2 linked regions of the Desulfopila inferna genome follow. Each later gene encodes a partner of the first gene's protein in a complex. Links are inferred from orthologs where the notes say so. Each region holds a gene or a part of one and is shown on either strand. Other genes may lie near its edges. The genes, in order: trxB and trxA.

Region 1 (8,253 bases):
CCGCCCGTGACTTCGTAGTACAGGCTGCAGAGGAAGACTTCTCATATACCAGGATGGACGGAAAATATGTCCTTGATCATGACAGCGACGCGAACACCTTATCCGCACAGACACATGTCTCCATGGATGATCTCAAAGCAGGACAGCACAGGATTAAAAAGACTTCTGCCCAGTTTGCCGTAAATAACATGAACACTCAGGGGTATGAGGACTTCATGACGGCCTATACCGAAATATTGTCTGAAGTTCTGGAAAATCTTGCCGCTCTCAAGGACGATCCCGGCAAGGCCGGAGAGTTTGTGGAAGAACAGATGGGAACCATCGGTATCCAGCTCATCGCTGCCTACGAGAAATTACTGAAAAAAGACCTCGAGCTTAAGATATCGGACCTTCATGTCGTTCTCCCTCAGGGAGATGTCAAGGCGGATATTACCCTGCGGTTGCTCAGGGACATGACCCTGATGCAATTCGCCCCGGTCATCGGACAGCCGGATCTGGCCTTGGAAATTTTCTATCTGAATTCAGACATCAAACTGCCGATCGAACTTGTCGGCGAACCGCCGCTCCTGCTGTCCCCTTCCTACCCGGGAATGCAGACCGGTCTCTTTGTCAAAGAAGGCGATATTCTCCATCACAGTGCAGAGACACGGGATAACAAACTGTTCCTCAACGGCAAGGAGTTTGACCTGTCTCAACCTTGATCCGACTTGCCTGAAATAACCCGCCGTCGTTCCAGCCAAGAGCTGGATTCCGGAATGACGGCAGTAGTATTTTCCCAGCTTTTTTTCCAGGTTGCTCCAGAAAAGCCGGGGAATGAGGCGGACGGAAAACGGTACTTTTCAAATCGTCTTTGCCGCCCGTAATGAATCGGCAAGAATCTCGACCACGAAGCGGACATTCTCTTCCCGATCATGCTGTTTCAGGTTGTCGGCAATATGCATGACACAGGTCGGACAGGCGGTGGCGACCATATCGACGCCGGCATCACCTATGTCTTTGATCTTGTGATTATTGATCTTGATCGCGGTATCGTAATGGGTGATGCAGTAACTTCCTGCCGAACCGCAGCAGGTATCGGCGTTTTTCATCTCGGTAAACTCCACCCCCGGTATCATTTTCAAAATATCCCGAGGCTGATCACGAATCCCCTGACCACGAGCCATATGACAGGGATCATGATACGTAACCTTGTAGGGTATGCGACCGAGATGCTCGGGCCGTATCTCCACGTTCTTCACGATGAACTCATTTATATCGTAGACCTTTCCCGTAAACTCACTGAGCTCCGGACTATCGTCGAGGAACACCTTGATTTCCTTCTTCAGCGCCATGCCGCAGGATGAGCAGGAAACCACGATGGCATCGAGTTCATACTTGCGGAACAGAGCAAAATTATGTTCCATCAGTCGCTTGGCGCCTTCGTAGTCACCGTTGGCGAGCACGGGGGTACCATTGCATTTCTGTTTTTTTGGGATAACCACCTCATAGCCGTAGTCGGTCAGAATATCGACCACCGACCTGGCCACATTGGTATAGATCAGATTGCCGGCGCAGCCGGTAAAATAACCGACGCGCATCTTCGCTGTTCCGCTTTTCGGCGGATTGATCTCGGCCAGCTGCGACTGCGCGCTGCGAATTGCAAGCTGGGGAAAATTCCTTCTCTTGGAGAAGCCGAACAGCGGAAACAGGTGGCGTACCGGATTCTTCGGTCCGATGCCGAAAAGCATCTTCTGGGTAATGCCGACGATAGCGCAGCCCAAGGTAATCGGCCACTTACGCCAGAGCAGTTGGCGGAAGATGAGTGCCTTGAAAAAGTGCAGCCCTTTTTGCGTGGTAATATACCAGCGCAGCCGCAGAACCACATGCTCCGGGCTCACTCCGGCGGGACAGTTTGCCGAACAGGTCTTGCAGTTGAGGCACTGATTAATGGCATCCTCCACCCGGTCGGTTATCTCGAGATCGCCCGAGACAATCTTTTCCGCCAGTTTATTCTTGCCGCGGGCCACATAGAGTTCATTGCCCATTTCTTTAAAAACAGGGCAGACACTGCGGCACTTGCCGCACTGCATGCATTTCTGGAATTCCTTCGCCGCTTCAAGAAGGTGGGCCTCAGCTTCCCTGCCCACAGATGATTTCACATTCATTATATTTTTAACCTCACTTTGCCGAAGTGCCGGGCATATCGAACATTTTTCCAGGATTCAACAGGTTTTTGGGATCGAGTGTCTTTTTGATATCCTGCAGCAGGCCAATGCCGGCGGAGCCTATCTGATCCATCAGGTAGGGCTTTTTCTCAAGACCGATGCCATGCTCCCCTGAAATGGTGCCTTCCAGATCGATGGCCAGTTGAAAAAGCTCCTTGACCGCTTTTTCAGTTCGTTCCATTTCGTCCTTATCTTTCATATCCAAGAGAAAGGTCGGATGGAGGTTACCGTCGCCGGCATGCCCGAAAATACCGACTTTAACCTGATGCCGCCTGGCGATGTCGGTTATGCCGCGTACCATTTCGGGCAACCGGCTGCGCATTACCGTGGCATCCTCGAGAATGAGATTGGGCCTGACACCGGCCAGGGCATTGAGCGCCACCCGCCTTCCGGCAAATAGATCGTCTCTTTCGCCGCTGCTCTTTGCTATGGCAAACTCTTTGGCGTTATTAGTTTTGACGACCTCCTCAACCTTGATCATCTCTGCCTTGGCCGAATTGGTTTCACCATCGGTTTCGATCAAAAGAACGGCCTGGGCATCCCGGGGCAGGCCGCAATTCTTGAAATTCTGAATGGCGTTGATGGTTTCATGGTCCATGAATTCCATGGTCGAAGGGGTTACCCCGGCTGCAATAATATCAGCAACCGTCCTTGCGGCATCATCCAGGGTATCAAAGACCGCCAGCGCAGATTCGCGATGCTCGGGAATCGGCAGCAGCGCAAGCGTCACTTCGGTCATGATTCCCAGAAGACCCTCACTGCCGACAAAAATAGCCTCTGTGTTAAAACCGGCAACATGCTTGACGCACTTTGACCCCAGAGTAACAATATCTCCTTTGGGCAGAACCACCTTGAGCATCTTCACATAATCCTTGGTAACCCCATACTTCAGGCCGCGGAGGCCGCCGGCGTTTTCGGCAATGTTGCCGCCGATCGTAGAGAAGGTTACGCTACCTGGGTCCGGAGGATAAAAGAGATTGGCCTCCGCTGCTATAACATCAATATCCGAGGTGGTCATACCTGTCTGGATAGTAATCAATCGGTTTGCGGGATCAAAGTCAATGACCTTCTTCATTCTGTCCATGACCAGCACTATACCCTGCTGCAGAGGTACCGAACCGCCGGATAGGCCGCTGCCCTGGCCCCGTGGAGTGACCGGTATATCCTCTCTGTAGGCAAGCTTCATCAATCGGCTGATCTGCTCGGTGGTGGCGGCAAAAACAACGGCTTCCGGCTTGACCTCGACATGGGCGGCATCATAGCTATAGGCAATCATGTCTTCATTGGCGGTCAACACATTCTCTTTTCCAAAGGTGGCGACCAGCTCATCGATAATACTTTTATCCATTGGCTTCTACTCCGTGGTATAATAAAAAAATAACAAGTCGTAACTCCGCATGCTGATTATTGGTACTACCAATATTACAAGATCTATCTTTGATGTCAACATTCTAAGTATCATTTATCCTTTAGGGGTATTATATCGAGGCATTACCTCTTAAATTTCATAGAAAATGAAAATCGCTCTTTTCCCTTTTTCACGCATTAATTAAAATTGGTATTACCTAAAACTGCCTGAACCTCATTCTGCTGAGCTGCAGTTAATTTCTCCGGGATATTTCATCCCGGTTGATAAATCCCCCGGGTGTATTATTATTTGCACGATTTAAATAAACTATTCAACCATGTTGTATCCCTTAAGAACAAGGACAACATTTGCCTGGAGTTTTTTTCCAGTTTACGCAGGGCGGAGAGACTGTCACTTGAGTGAAGTGAACACCAACAAAAGGAAACAACAAGGGCATGAACACCCGTAATCAAGAGAAAACACACAGCAAGATCAAGCAACTCGAAGTTGCTGAAAAGATACGATGTCTGATCGTCGGTTCAGGACCGTCCGGATACACTGCGGCAATCTATGCGGCCAGGGCCCATCTCAGCCCTGTCATGTATCAGGGGCTTCAACCCGGTGGCCAGCTTACGACAACCAGAGACGTGGAAAATTTTCCGGGATACCCCGAAGGTATTACCGGAGAGCAGTTAATGAAAGATCTGCGAAAGCAGGCTGAACATTTCGGAACGGATGTGCGCTATGGCACTGTGACCGATGTCGATTTTTCAGGTGATGTCCATAAGATTCTGATTGACAATGAAAGACTAATCGAAGCAGAGACGGTGATCATTTCAACCGGCGCTACTGCAAAGTATCTCGGTCTGGAATCAGAGGACAGATTTAAGGCGGGCGGGGTATCGGCCTGCGCCACCTGCGATGGCTTCTTCTATAAAGGCCTTGATGTCGCCGTGGTGGGTGGCGGAGACACCGCAGCGGAAGAAGCACTCTATCTTTCCTCCCTCTGTCGCAAAGTGTATTTGATTGTCAGAAAAGACCACCTGCGCGCCTCTCCGGTCATGCAGGCCCGGGTGATGAAGAACAATAGAATAGAAGTGCTCTTTAAACGCAACACCAAGAAACTTCTTGGCGATACCGTTCTAAGAGAAGCGGTTCTTATAAAAAACATGGGCGAGGAGGGCGAGGAAGAGGAACGGATCTCTATCGATGGCTTTTTCCTTGGCATAGGCCATACACCGAATTCATATCCTTTCAGCAAATACGTGAAAACCAATACCGGTGGTTATATCATCACGCTCGGCAGAAGCACCAGGACAAATATTCCCGGAGTGTTTGCCTGTGGTGATGTTCAGGACTTCACCTATCGCCAGGCCATCACTGCAGCCGGAACCGGCTGCATGGCTGCTATGGATGCAGAGAAGTACCTGGGAGAAAAGGAGTAGGACTCCGGAGGTATTTAGTGCCCTACCTCCGAAAGACCGCCTTAAAAAACGAAATAATTTCGATCTATGAATTGGCTCCTCTCGCCAAACCACTTACATCTTCTGTTCCACTTCTTCAAAACAGGGAATACAGAGCGTTCTCCCGTCGAAGCGGCGTGTTCTTGATTCCATGGTTTCTTCCCCACAGGAACTGCAGGGGATCGAGGTTAGAATACGGGCTCGACGGGGCGGCCGCTCCTCCAGACGAGTGAGGTGAAACAGGGCAGAAAGCGGCTTTTCCATCAGGATCCGAATCATTTCCGAGCGATCCGCAGCCTGTCCCCCCTCTCCTTCCTTGGCGTCGGGCCGCAGCACCAACCGGATGGTTTTGCCGCTGTTGCGATCAAAAAAGGAGAATGCCGCTTTTCCATAATCCAGGTGGACGAGATTACCTTTTCCAAAAGTGCATTGGGTCAGATATTGTATACCGTCGACAGCGCACATATCGGTTTCGGTAATGCAGACAAGATCTTCGTCATTTGATTTCTCAAACTCCTGCAGAGCATATTCAGCGGCGCGGATGCCTATGGAAAGCCCGGGGCAGTTATGTCCGTGAAAATGAATAACCTCTTCGATTAATTCTTTTGAAAATTGACATGTCATAGTTTCTTCCTTTTTTTCTTACGATGCCTGTCACCTGCTTATCAGTACAAGTCCGGCAACCCAGCTTACTTCTTCAGAACCGTCTTCCTCACTCAGGGGCTTGCAGGCTTCCCATCCTGCCGCCTTCATCATCATACCGACATTAATGCCAAATCCCGACATGGAGGGGCGGGCATGGAGAGGATTCCGGCAAATCCCTTTTTCGGAGAGACGCAGACATTCACCATGATCACGGCAGAAGATGTGCTTGCAGGAACCTCCGGCAAAACTTCTCGACCCGGGATAGTTAAGGCTGATCGCAGTCAACTCAACACTTGCAACAACTTCATGGAGCATCTTCATAACCCCGTATCGCTCTTCTGAACGAAGAATCGAGACAGGGACATCTATCCTGATGGCAAGTGCAGACTCAGCCAGATCACGCCACCTTCTCAAGGCTTCGGGACCTTCAACATGGGGAGGACAACTGGCAGAATGTCCATAGTTGCGGCACTGCGGAGTGCTGCACATGCTCGCCAGCTTATCATCGATGACCAGCTCTTTGAGTCCGAAAAAACAGGCATCCGATGCGCCCCCTGCCGTAGCTATCTTAATTAGTTTCTGCAGATGATTCTTCATTTCCATTATTCCTCCCTTGTTGCTGCTGTGGGAACGGTGGATCACACTAGGCAGGATGCCGGATATATGTCCGAAGAGCCGCTTCCAGCGAAACCATTTTCGCACTGAAAAAATGATCACCACCATCAATAACCAGCAGTTGCGCTGCTGAATTCCATGCAGTGATGCTCTCCTTGATCTGCTCAGGCGGCCCGATATCATCGTCCTCGGCGGCGATCACCGCCTTCAATTTGGGTATGCATGAAACGGTGCCGTAATCCATAAGGGCGACCGGTGGAGCTATATGAACCTGCGCTACAACCTCCTCCGGCACATCTCCCATTCCGCCAAGAACCAAGGCGCCAAAAGAATATCCAACCAATTCGATTGAATGGATGCCGGCTCCCAATAGATGTCCTATTGCCCCCGAAACGTCGTCTCTTTCACCGCGACCATTATCAAATGTTCCTTCGCTGCCGCCGACACCTCGGAAATTAAAGCGGAGGGTTGAAAATCCTTCTTCACCATAGACCCGGGTGATGGTTTCAACAACCGGATTATGCATGTTACCACCATACAGGGAATGCGGATGAGTAATGACAACACCTTTGTCACCTGGAATCCTGCTAAGCAAACCTTGCAGGGCAATCTTACCCGCACGAAATGTAACCGCTGTTTCCTTCATTCGGTTCTCCTTTCATGACCTACATAGTCAGCAGCACACTTGTCGATGCTACTTTTCACCCTGCAGCAGTTCAGGATCGTCACACTCCACATCGACTGAACAGGCTTCATCCTGCGGAGGAAGATAGTCAAAAGAAGAGGATTGCGAAAAATCGCTGCTTTCATTCACCGCCTGCTCTTCCTGCGGGACACGGCAATGCTCATCCAGATATTCCCGGATTGGAGCGCTGCCGTTTATTATCTGAAACCCTGAATCGTTTAAAACAAGCAACACAGGAATCTGGTTCAGCCCCAGCGACTGCAGCACGGCGCGATTGACGGCAGGATCATAGTTTCCAGGTCTTTCGACATCATCGAGAGCGAATTCATCGATTTCGTCGATAGGGTTGAAGCGGATTGTACATGTGTCATCTTGAAGCGATGATATAACCTCTTCACAATAATTACAGGTGGAGGAAAAGAAGAGATAATGCTTTTCTGTTTCGGATCCCTCCAGCACGGCAAATGTTCCGGAATCCAGTCTCTCTAGAGATAGGGAGCTTCCTGAAAACTGGAGAACTGTAAAACTGAGGAAAATTGCAGCAAAAATGGCTGTTCCGCTGATAAACTGACGTGCTCCCGCCAGAACGTTGAGTAAAACGACAAGAGCTAAAATAATGAGACAGTAGGAACAAAATGTCTGGGCGACAACATGCTGAAAGGACAGCAGAACCCCCTCTGCCGCCAGAGCTGCAAGCAGGACGATGTTGACGAACCGCAGGTCTTTCCGATTTTTCCCTGCATACCATATTCCCCAGAAGATGGTCTGAAAAAACAGAAAGCCGCCGACACTGAACAGGATCGGCGGAACTGTGGTAAGACTGTCGACGACCTCACAGCCGTCATTTAAACAGATTCCATCTTTCTCATTACCAAGAAGGACAATCTGTACCAGAGTGATGATACTGCCAAGCAAGGCGATAATGCGGCTTGCTTTCATTGAAAATGTCATTTGCTGCATCGATATTCTAAGGACCGAAATGTATAAATAAAAAAAAAATCAGCACACTCATTCCAAGCTGTCCGGCAAGATGCCATAGAGCTGAAACGCCTACCTTCATGCTGTTTCCAAAGTTGCACTATATTTTATCTTTTCTCCATTTACAACAGCCTCTCGACAACAACAAGGTATTTTGCCGGAGAGGCTCATTAGGGGAAACAAGCACAGCAGCAACAAGGAAAATAATTTTCACATGATATTAATTCCTACTTTCAATAAAGGAACAAATATGCTACTCTGTAGGAAGGAATCGTGTTACATTGTACTAACCTTTGACAAGGAGGCTTGCTCAAT
Region 2 (8,253 bases), on another replicon or contig:
CAACGGATTTTTTAACTTTCCAGCAATTTTTTGAATGACCATTCAGTCATTTTCACCAGATTTTTCAGCTCATCGGTGGTGTGAGCGGCTGAAATAAAAGCAACTTCAAACTGCGAAGGAGCAAGGTATATTCCCTGGGACAGCATCTGACGGAAATGGGCGCCATAACGATCGGTGTCCGATCGCATGGCTCCGTCAAAATCCGCCACCTCGGCTTTTGTAAAAAATGCTGTCATCAGCGAACCGATGCTGTTCAACTGCACGTCTATGCCGACGCGGCGCACGACATCCCGCAGCTGGTCAGCCGTTTCCGCGCTCTTTTCATTGAGCTCTTCGTAGAAACCGGGGCGTTGCAGGATTTTCAGGGCAGCTATGCCCGCTGACATCGCCAGAGGGTTGCCTGACAGGGTCCCAGCCTGGTAGACCGGACCATCTGGTGCGATATGGTTCATTATTTCAGCCTTGCCGCCGTAGGCGCCAACGGGAAGACCACCACCGATGATCTTCCCCAGACAGGTGAGATCCGGGGTGACATCAAAGTATTCCTGGGCACCGCCATAGGATAATCTGAAACCGGTAATCACCTCATCGAAGATAAGAATAATGCCCAGTTCCCGGGTAAGCCTTCTCAGAGTCTGCAGAAATTCCGGCTGAGGCGGTATGCAGCCCATGTTGCCGGCGACCGGCTCGATAATGACACAGGCAATATCCAATTTCTCATCCCGCAGTGTCCTCTCCAGAATCTCCACATTATTATAGGGAATCGAAGCGGTATTTTTGACAACATCATCCGGCACTCCCGGACTGCCCGGGATTCCCAGGGTGATTACACCTGAACCGGCTTTTATCAGGAAAGAATCGGCATGGCCATGATAACATCCATCGAACTTTATCACGGTATTCTTACCCGTGTACCCCCTGGCGAGCCGAACGGCGCTCATGGTCGCCTCCGTTCCGGAATTGACAAAACGAACCTTTTCCACGGAAGGTACCGCCTCGACCACCATCCGGGCCAGATCGACCTCGGAAGGCGTGGGTGCGCCAAAACTGGTGCCCGCTGTTGCACTCCTCTGTACCGCCTCGACAATATCAGGATGTGCGTGTCCCATTATCATCGGTCCCCAGGAACAGACAAAATCGGTATATCTGTTGCTATCCACATCGTAAACAGTTGAGCCCTCAGCTCTTTCGATAAACACCGGTTCACAGCCCACGGATCGGCAGGCTCTGACGGGGCTGTTCACCCCGCCGGGAATATATTTCTGTGCCTCTTTAAACATTTGGCCGGATCTGACTGTATCCATGGAATCTCCTTGTCTGTATTCTATCTGAAAATTTGGTCTCGAATTCTGTACATCCGCACTCTTCGCTTGTTCGGATGCCCTAAGTTTCCCGGCACCGACACCTCAACCTGCAACTTCGATGACTTTTCCGAGATCATCAGGTTAAACTTAAGACTATAGCATGGGGAAAGAAACAGTGTCAAACAGCTTCCAGCTCCTTGCTGTTAAATAGTGTTTACTGTTGACTATCTATCTTTCAAGTTTACATTATCAAATTCAATTTCCGTGACAATTTTACTTGTCACGGAAAAAGGCAACAGGTAAACTGAAGTCGGGATCGTAATCATTTGAAGCCGGTTTACTATTACTTTCCAACTATCATTATTATCACGTACTTTTTAAGGAGAAGAAAATATGGCAAGCGATAAAGTCCAACAGATAAGTGATGCAGATTTTGATTCGATTATTGGCTCTGACACACCTACTCTGGTAGATTTCTGGGCCCCATGGTGCGGACCCTGCAAAGCAATCGGCCCAGTCGTTGAAGATCTCGCTGAGGAGTTTGACGGAAAGATCAATATCGCCAAAATGAATGTCGATGATAATCCTGCAACCCCGGGGAAATTCGGGATACGAGCCATACCGACACTGATTATGTTCAAGGGAGGTGAGGTTGTTGATCAGATCACCGGAGCCGTCGGTAAATCTCAGCTCGTCGATCTCATCAATAAAGCCATTTAACATGTATTGCTTTGCTCTCCGGCAAACCGTATCTCAGCCAGGATACGCCAGCGGAGATCTTCGTTCATTTTAGCCGGAATCTGTTTCTTTCGGCAAAAACTGGTGTTTCTTAATTTCGTCTCTTTATTTCCTTATGAACTTATTACTTGGTATTTCACCCCGTCATCCCCTGCACCTCGTTTTTATTATTGCTCTTTTAGCTCTTCTGGCGGGCTGTTCGGCATCAGGAAAATTTTTCGAGGATACCGCCCCGAAAGATATGGACCTCAGTATGGCCCCGCAGATCCTTGCCCAGAAAGGCATGGAGGAATATAACCGAGGGAAATATTTCGTAGCTCTTGAATATTTCAACACAATCCTCGATAACCACCGCTTTACACCAGAGGCGCTGCTGGCCGAACTGAAAGTGGCGGACTGCCACTATTATATGGAAAAATACACGGAAGCATATGTGTATTACGAAAAATTTGAGGAAATGCACCCTACCAATGAGGCTATTCCCTATGTGATGTATCAGAAGGCAATGTGTTACTACAAACGTATTGATACCATTGACCGGGATATTTCAAATGCAAAGAAGGCCATCGAACGATTCCAGCTCCTGGTAAAGGCTTATCCTGAATCTCCTTACATCACAGATGCCGAAGCCAAACTTAGGGCCTCCAGGGAATTTTTGGCAAATCATGAATTCAGTGTAGCGAAATTCTACATCAGGACCAAGGAACCGGGTCAAGCCGTTGTTCGACTTAATTATCTGCTCGCCATGTATCCCCAGACTGAGATTGTCTCCCAGGCAAGAGATCTGCTCAGTGAGGTTGAGGCAAAAAGATAAATCCTAAAACTATCGCCCCGCCGTTCAGATGAACGGCGGGGCGATAGTTATCTAGTGCCCTTCCCGCAATTTGGTTTTTGGCAAAAGGAAGTAAACCTTTCAACTACAGCAGGAATCTTCCCTGAGCATCTGTTTTCGGACCGAGAAGCCTGAGGTTCGGGAATATCTTGAAAGCAATATAAAAAGACAGAATAATGGCCAATATCAGCAGAATGAGCTTAAGCAGGCCGAAAAGGGTTACGAATTTTGCCAGAAGGAACCATTCCAGCAGATCGAAAAGGCACCAAAAACCCAGCAGTCTGTAAATACCCCCATGAAACTGGTAGACGAAATAACTGAACACCAGCGGAAGGCCGATTCGGAGGAAAATAAAGATGGTGGACTGCTGGAAATCGATGGGTAGCTCCTGGAGAAATCCCATTATCGACACACCGACTAAAATAAGGAACAGAACGCTATTCAGGCGGAGATATCTTGTACGCATCTCCTGTTTCGGTATGGACGCTATGGCAAAAGCGACTTTGGAAGCATCCTGCGGATGAGCGCTGACCCGCCTGTTGAAAGCCTCCTCACGCGCCATTCCGCTATCCAGGTCTGCCATAATTTCATTTCTGAGATCAAGAAGTCCCATAACACCTCACTACAAACTCTATTTATTTTCAATAATAATTAGAAGAAGAGCAATCATGATAGTTCCGTAAAAAGTCATTGAAGGAGCCGGGATGGACTCTGCGATAAGCACCCATACGGGCATAAACTCCGACTTCGAAAAGCTTGATGCTAGGCCAGTATCTGAAACGGCGAGCATTACATGTGGTTGGGCAAATCGCCTTTTCAGATCTACAACGACAGATTGAGCTTTTTTACGACTCCATCAATCATGACTTTACAGGATATTGCTCTTCTCCCAGGCAGACATCCATGGCACGGACGGGACAAATAGTGACACAAAGACTGCAGCCGGTGCACTTTTCCGGATCAAAAATAACCGCCATATCCGATCTTCTCATAAATAGTGCACCGGAAGGGCATATTCCCGTACAGGCGCCGCATTGGAAACATTTTTGTTCATCTCTGCTGATTCCGGCGGCAAGTCGCTCGACTCTGACCTCGAAGCTCTTTAGATATTGAATCGCCTCCTTGACATTATTCCTGACGCCCCTGAGCTCGAGTACCATCATTCCTTCCCTATGTGGAAATATGTCGGCCTTGAGTATATTTGATTCTACATCGAATTTTTTTACCAGATTATAAATAAAGGGCTTATCACTGGTATCTTTAGGAAACCGGAGAATATAAATCCGTGCATACATGATTGTCTTCCTTGATTAATATAGAACAGAGAAGTACTTTTTTCAAAAACCAGGGCCTATATATACACTATTTTATAGAGGCAGGCCACCTCACATTGCCTTCCTCCGCTGATTCTATGGCCTGCTCCCCCTGCACCCTGTTCCCCGGGGTATCCGGTAACTAAAAATACAGCAGAAATTCACTGCAGTCTTTCTTGTCCTCCCCCGATGATTGACACTGGCTATCGATTGAGTATCATGCTACATTGGCGATGAGACGACATTGTCATTTGCCGAGGAGAATGAGAATCATGAAAACACTACTGGAAATACTCACCAGTGTAAAAAATGGACAGTGCGACATCACTGAAGCCCTGCAGAAAATTCAGGCACAGCCAGCCGAAACCATCGAAGATGCCTGTCTCGACCATCAGCGGGCCATGAGAACCGGGATACCGGAGGTGGTTTTCGGTGAGTCAAAAAGTGCCGAACAGATTACTGCCATCGCCACCTCCTTGCTGAAAAAGAAGGACCTTGTCCTGGTAACACGGGTTGAGGAAGAAAAAGCAGTTGCGGTTCAAAAGCACCTGCCACAGCTCGGCTATCATCGCAAGGCCGGCATTCTCTGCGGCAATCCTCGGCCGGCGATAATGGAAAAATGCCACGGCAAGGTTGTCATAGTCTGTGCCGGAACATCCGATATTCCTGTGGCGGAAGAGGCCAGAGTCACCGCGGAAAGCCTGGGCCATCCCGTCGAGAAACTCTATGATGTTGGGGTTGCGGGTCTTCACCGTCTGCTTGTCAATCAACCGCTGCTTTCCACCGCCTCCGTAATTATTGTCGTGGCCGGTATGGAAGGAGCACTTCCCAGTGTTGTCAGCGGTCTGGTCAGTGCTCCGGTAATCGGCGTGCCTACCTCCATCGGCTATGGCGCAAATCTTGGAGGATTCACCGCACTTTTGGGTATGCTCAACAGCTGTGCACCGGGGCTTGCCGTTGTCAATATAGACAACGGGTTTGGTGCCGCCTGCATGGCGGTAGCCATCAACACGGCACACAACACCTTGCCGTAAACCTTTTTTATCGCTTTTTTGACCATAATCTTTGGCAAACCTTGCAAGATTCAGGCATTGCGTTATAATCGCCATGCTATTTTGATGGCGGATCGTGTTGTCACCAAATATCTTTTTCAAAGTTAACTTGCGCGGCACCTGCAAATTTAAACGCAACCAGAGGCATAAATGAATACATCGCTGAAATTAAAACTTGGCCTGCTCATAATTTTGATCATAGGCTCCATTACCACTGTAGTCCCTTCGTTTTACAAAGGCGCACCGGACTGGTGGAAAACATATATGGCTCCTGAAGGCCTTCGCCTTGGCCTGGATCTTCAGGGCGGCATGCATCTGGTCCTCAAGGTTAATCTAAAAAAGGCCGTGGAAAACACCCTTGAGCTGGCCGCAGACGACCTCAAGAACCGCCTTGCCGATCAATCCATTACCGCGGTTCGGACTCAATCAACCACCCCGAATATCATCATCTTTACATTGCCCAACACCAGTGCAGTGGCAATGGTCGAGAAAATAGTCGCCGAAGATGAAGACATTGCAGCTACCGTGGAGAGCAAAGAGGGAAGTTTCCCCCGGATTAAGATACGCCTGACCAAAGAGAAATTGAAATTTATAGAAAATAATGCAGTTGACCAATCTCTTGAAATCATCCGCAACCGCATTGATCAATTTGGCGTGGCAGAACCTGTTATCATCCGTCAGGGTGAGGATGAAATCGTTATTCAGCTACCGGGCATCAAAGATCCGGAACGCGCCATAAACCTGATCGGCGACACCGCTCAACTTGAGTTCAGGGCTGTTGCAGATGCCACAGGTACCAATCTGAACGAAATTATAGGCAAAGCCGTCGACGCCGGCCAGTGGCAGGAGGGTGATTCCATTCGGCTGCTTAACCGTGCAGTTGGGAGCCTGCTGCCTGCCGAGACATCCGTCTATTTTGAGAAAGAAGTGGACAAACAGACGGGCAGGGAATATCTCCGCCCGATTCTGCTGGAAGACAAGGTTCTGATGACCGGCGACATGATTAAAGACGCCCAGGTCAGAATAGGCGGAACCTTCAATGAACCCTATGTAAGTCTCGACATGACCAGTAGAGGCGGCCGGATATTCGCCAATGTAACTGAAGAGTATACCGGGGAAAGGATGGCTATTGTTCTCGATGATATTGTGCGCTCAGCTCCGGTAATCCGCGAAAAAATTCTTGGAGGATCGGCGCAGATCACCGGCAGTTTCAGTCACGAAGAGGCCTCCGATCTGGCAATCGTCCTGCGCGTCGGCGCCCTGCCGGCACCGGTTGACATCATCCAGAACATGACGGTGGGAGCAAGCCTGGGGCAGGATTCCATCGACAAGGGTCTGACTGCCGGTATCTTCGGCGCCATCATGGTCCTGGCCTTCATGGTCATCTATTATCGCCTGTCGGGAGTGATCGCCAACGGTGCGCTTATACTCAATATCCTCTTCCTCTTTACCGGTCTGGCGGTTCTTAGTGCAACCCTGACTCTGCCGGGTATTGCCGGTATCGTTCTCTCCATCGGTATGGCTGTTGACGCCAATATCCTCATCTTTGAGAGAATACGGGAGGAATATACACTGGGAAAATCGGTCAAATCGAGCATTGACGGCGGGTTCAGCAAAGCCTTCTCGACCATCATCGATTCCCAGGTGACCACGCTGATAACGGCCATGGCTCTGTTCCTTTTCGGTACCGGACCGATCAAAGGTTTTGCAGTTACCCTTTCTCTTGGTATTATTTTTAACCTCTTTACCGTGTTATTCTGCTCGCGTCTCTTCTTTGACAGTCTCGCCGCGAAGAAGAAGATCGGCCGTCTTAAATTCATACAGATTGTCAAAAACTCAAATCTCGACTTCATGCGCCTCAAAAACATCACCTTCGTTCTCTCCGGTATTCTGGTGGCAATCGGCTTAATTTCTTTTATTCAAATTACCCGCGGCAGTGCCAATCTGGGCGTTGATTTCACCGGTGGTTCTTTGCTGCAGTACAAGACGCAACAGGAATTTTCCATGAACGAAGTGCGCAACGTTTTTGACAGTAACGAGATGCAGGGCGTAGATCTGCAGAAGGTTGAAAACGAAAACCGTCTTATCGTCAAGATCAAAAAATCAGAAGAAGTCGTGGCTAATCTCGGCGAAACCGTTTCGCGGATTCTAGATCGGGACCTGCCGCAAAACAAATTCAATCTCGAAAGTCAATCGGAAATAGGCTCTTCAGTCAGCGAGGTGCTGCGTAACAAGGCCCTGCTCGCTATCTTCATCTCCCTGGTCGGTGTCATTATTTATCTGGGCCTGAGGTTTGATCTACGATTCGGCCTGGCCGCCGCCATTGCCACTTTCCATGACGTTCTTGTGGTTCTCGGCATATGCTGGTTACTGAATGTGGAGATTACCCTGTTAATCATCACCGCACTGCTCACCCTCGCGGGATACTCGCTTAATGATTCCGTCGTCGTCTTTGATCGAATCCGCGAAAATATGCACAAGGACGAGAAAAAGAACCTGCCGGGTTTAATCAATGTCAGCATCAATCAGGTGATCAGCAGAACCGTTGTTACCTCATTGACATCTGCCATGGTTCTGCTTGCTCTATTTCTTTTTGGAGGATCCGTTATTCATGATTTCTCCTTCACCCTGCTGTGCGGCGTCATTGTCGGAACATACTCATCCATATTCATAGCAAGCCCGGTTCTGACGTTATGGAAACCCAGCAAAAGTTGAAAAATAAAGAGATGAAACTTCCGATATTACCAAAAAATATCAGGCGTATTGCCGATGACGAGAAATTTGCTTTTGCCTGCCATACCGGGGTAGACTGCTTCACCCACTGCTGCCGGCAGCTGGAGCTGTCCCTGACCCCATACGACATGCTGCGCCTAAAAAATGCGCTCGGACTGGATTCAAGTGAATTCCTGGAAAAATACGTCATTACCGAACAGGACGATACAGATATCTTTCCACGCTTCTACCTGACCATGGTCGATGACGGCAATGCCAGCTGCGTTTTTGTGACGCCGAAA

Evidence for each region.
Region 2: the proteins of trxB (region 1) and trxA are in contact, whole or in part, in a crystal structure (PDB 1F6M), measured with the Escherichia coli proteins. The link is inferred for Desulfopila inferna from one-to-one orthologs.

What each region holds. Positions count from the first base shown.
Region 1 is NZ_JAFFQE010000010.1:99,563-107,815, forward strand. The notes cover bases 3,217-6,002. They hold trxB (thioredoxin-disulfide reductase), read left to right. Parts: upstream 3,217-4,007; coding sequence 4,008-4,997; downstream 4,998-6,002. Other genes in these bases: JWG88_RS20070 (FAD-binding oxidoreductase), read right to left, coding at 3,217-3,552; JWG88_RS20080 (FmdE family protein), read right to left, coding at 5,091-5,639; JWG88_RS20085 (DUF2284 domain-containing protein), read right to left, coding at 5,670-6,002. In the rest of the region: JWG88_RS20060 (DUF945 family protein), read left to right, coding at 1-701; JWG88_RS20065 ((Fe-S)-binding protein), read right to left, coding at 840-2,144; more of JWG88_RS20070, read right to left, coding at 2,158-3,216; more of JWG88_RS20085, read right to left, coding at 6,003-6,263; JWG88_RS20090 (alpha/beta hydrolase), read right to left, coding at 6,304-6,921; JWG88_RS20095 (hypothetical protein), read right to left, coding at 6,970-7,911.
Region 2 is NZ_JAFFQE010000004.1:373,667-381,919, reverse strand. Bases 575-3,360 are described here. They hold trxA (thioredoxin), read left to right. Parts: upstream 575-1,697; coding sequence 1,698-2,024; downstream 2,025-3,360. Other genes in these bases: JWG88_RS12590 (hypothetical protein), read right to left, coding at 2,960-3,360; JWG88_RS12595 (outer membrane protein assembly factor BamD), read left to right, coding at 2,158-2,856; hemL (glutamate-1-semialdehyde 2,1-aminomutase), read right to left, coding at 575-1,304. Outside these bases: more of hemL, read right to left, coding at 12-574; more of JWG88_RS12590, read right to left, coding at 3,361-3,487; JWG88_RS12585 (NIL domain-containing protein), read right to left, coding at 3,735-4,169; nickel pincer cofactor biosynthesis protein LarB, read left to right, coding at 4,460-5,221; protein translocase subunit SecD, read left to right, coding at 5,390-7,954; JWG88_RS12570 (YkgJ family cysteine cluster protein), read left to right, coding at 7,966-8,253. UniProt on the Escherichia coli protein: Participates in various redox reactions through the reversible oxidation of its active center dithiol to a disulfide and catalyzes dithiol-disulfide exchange reactions.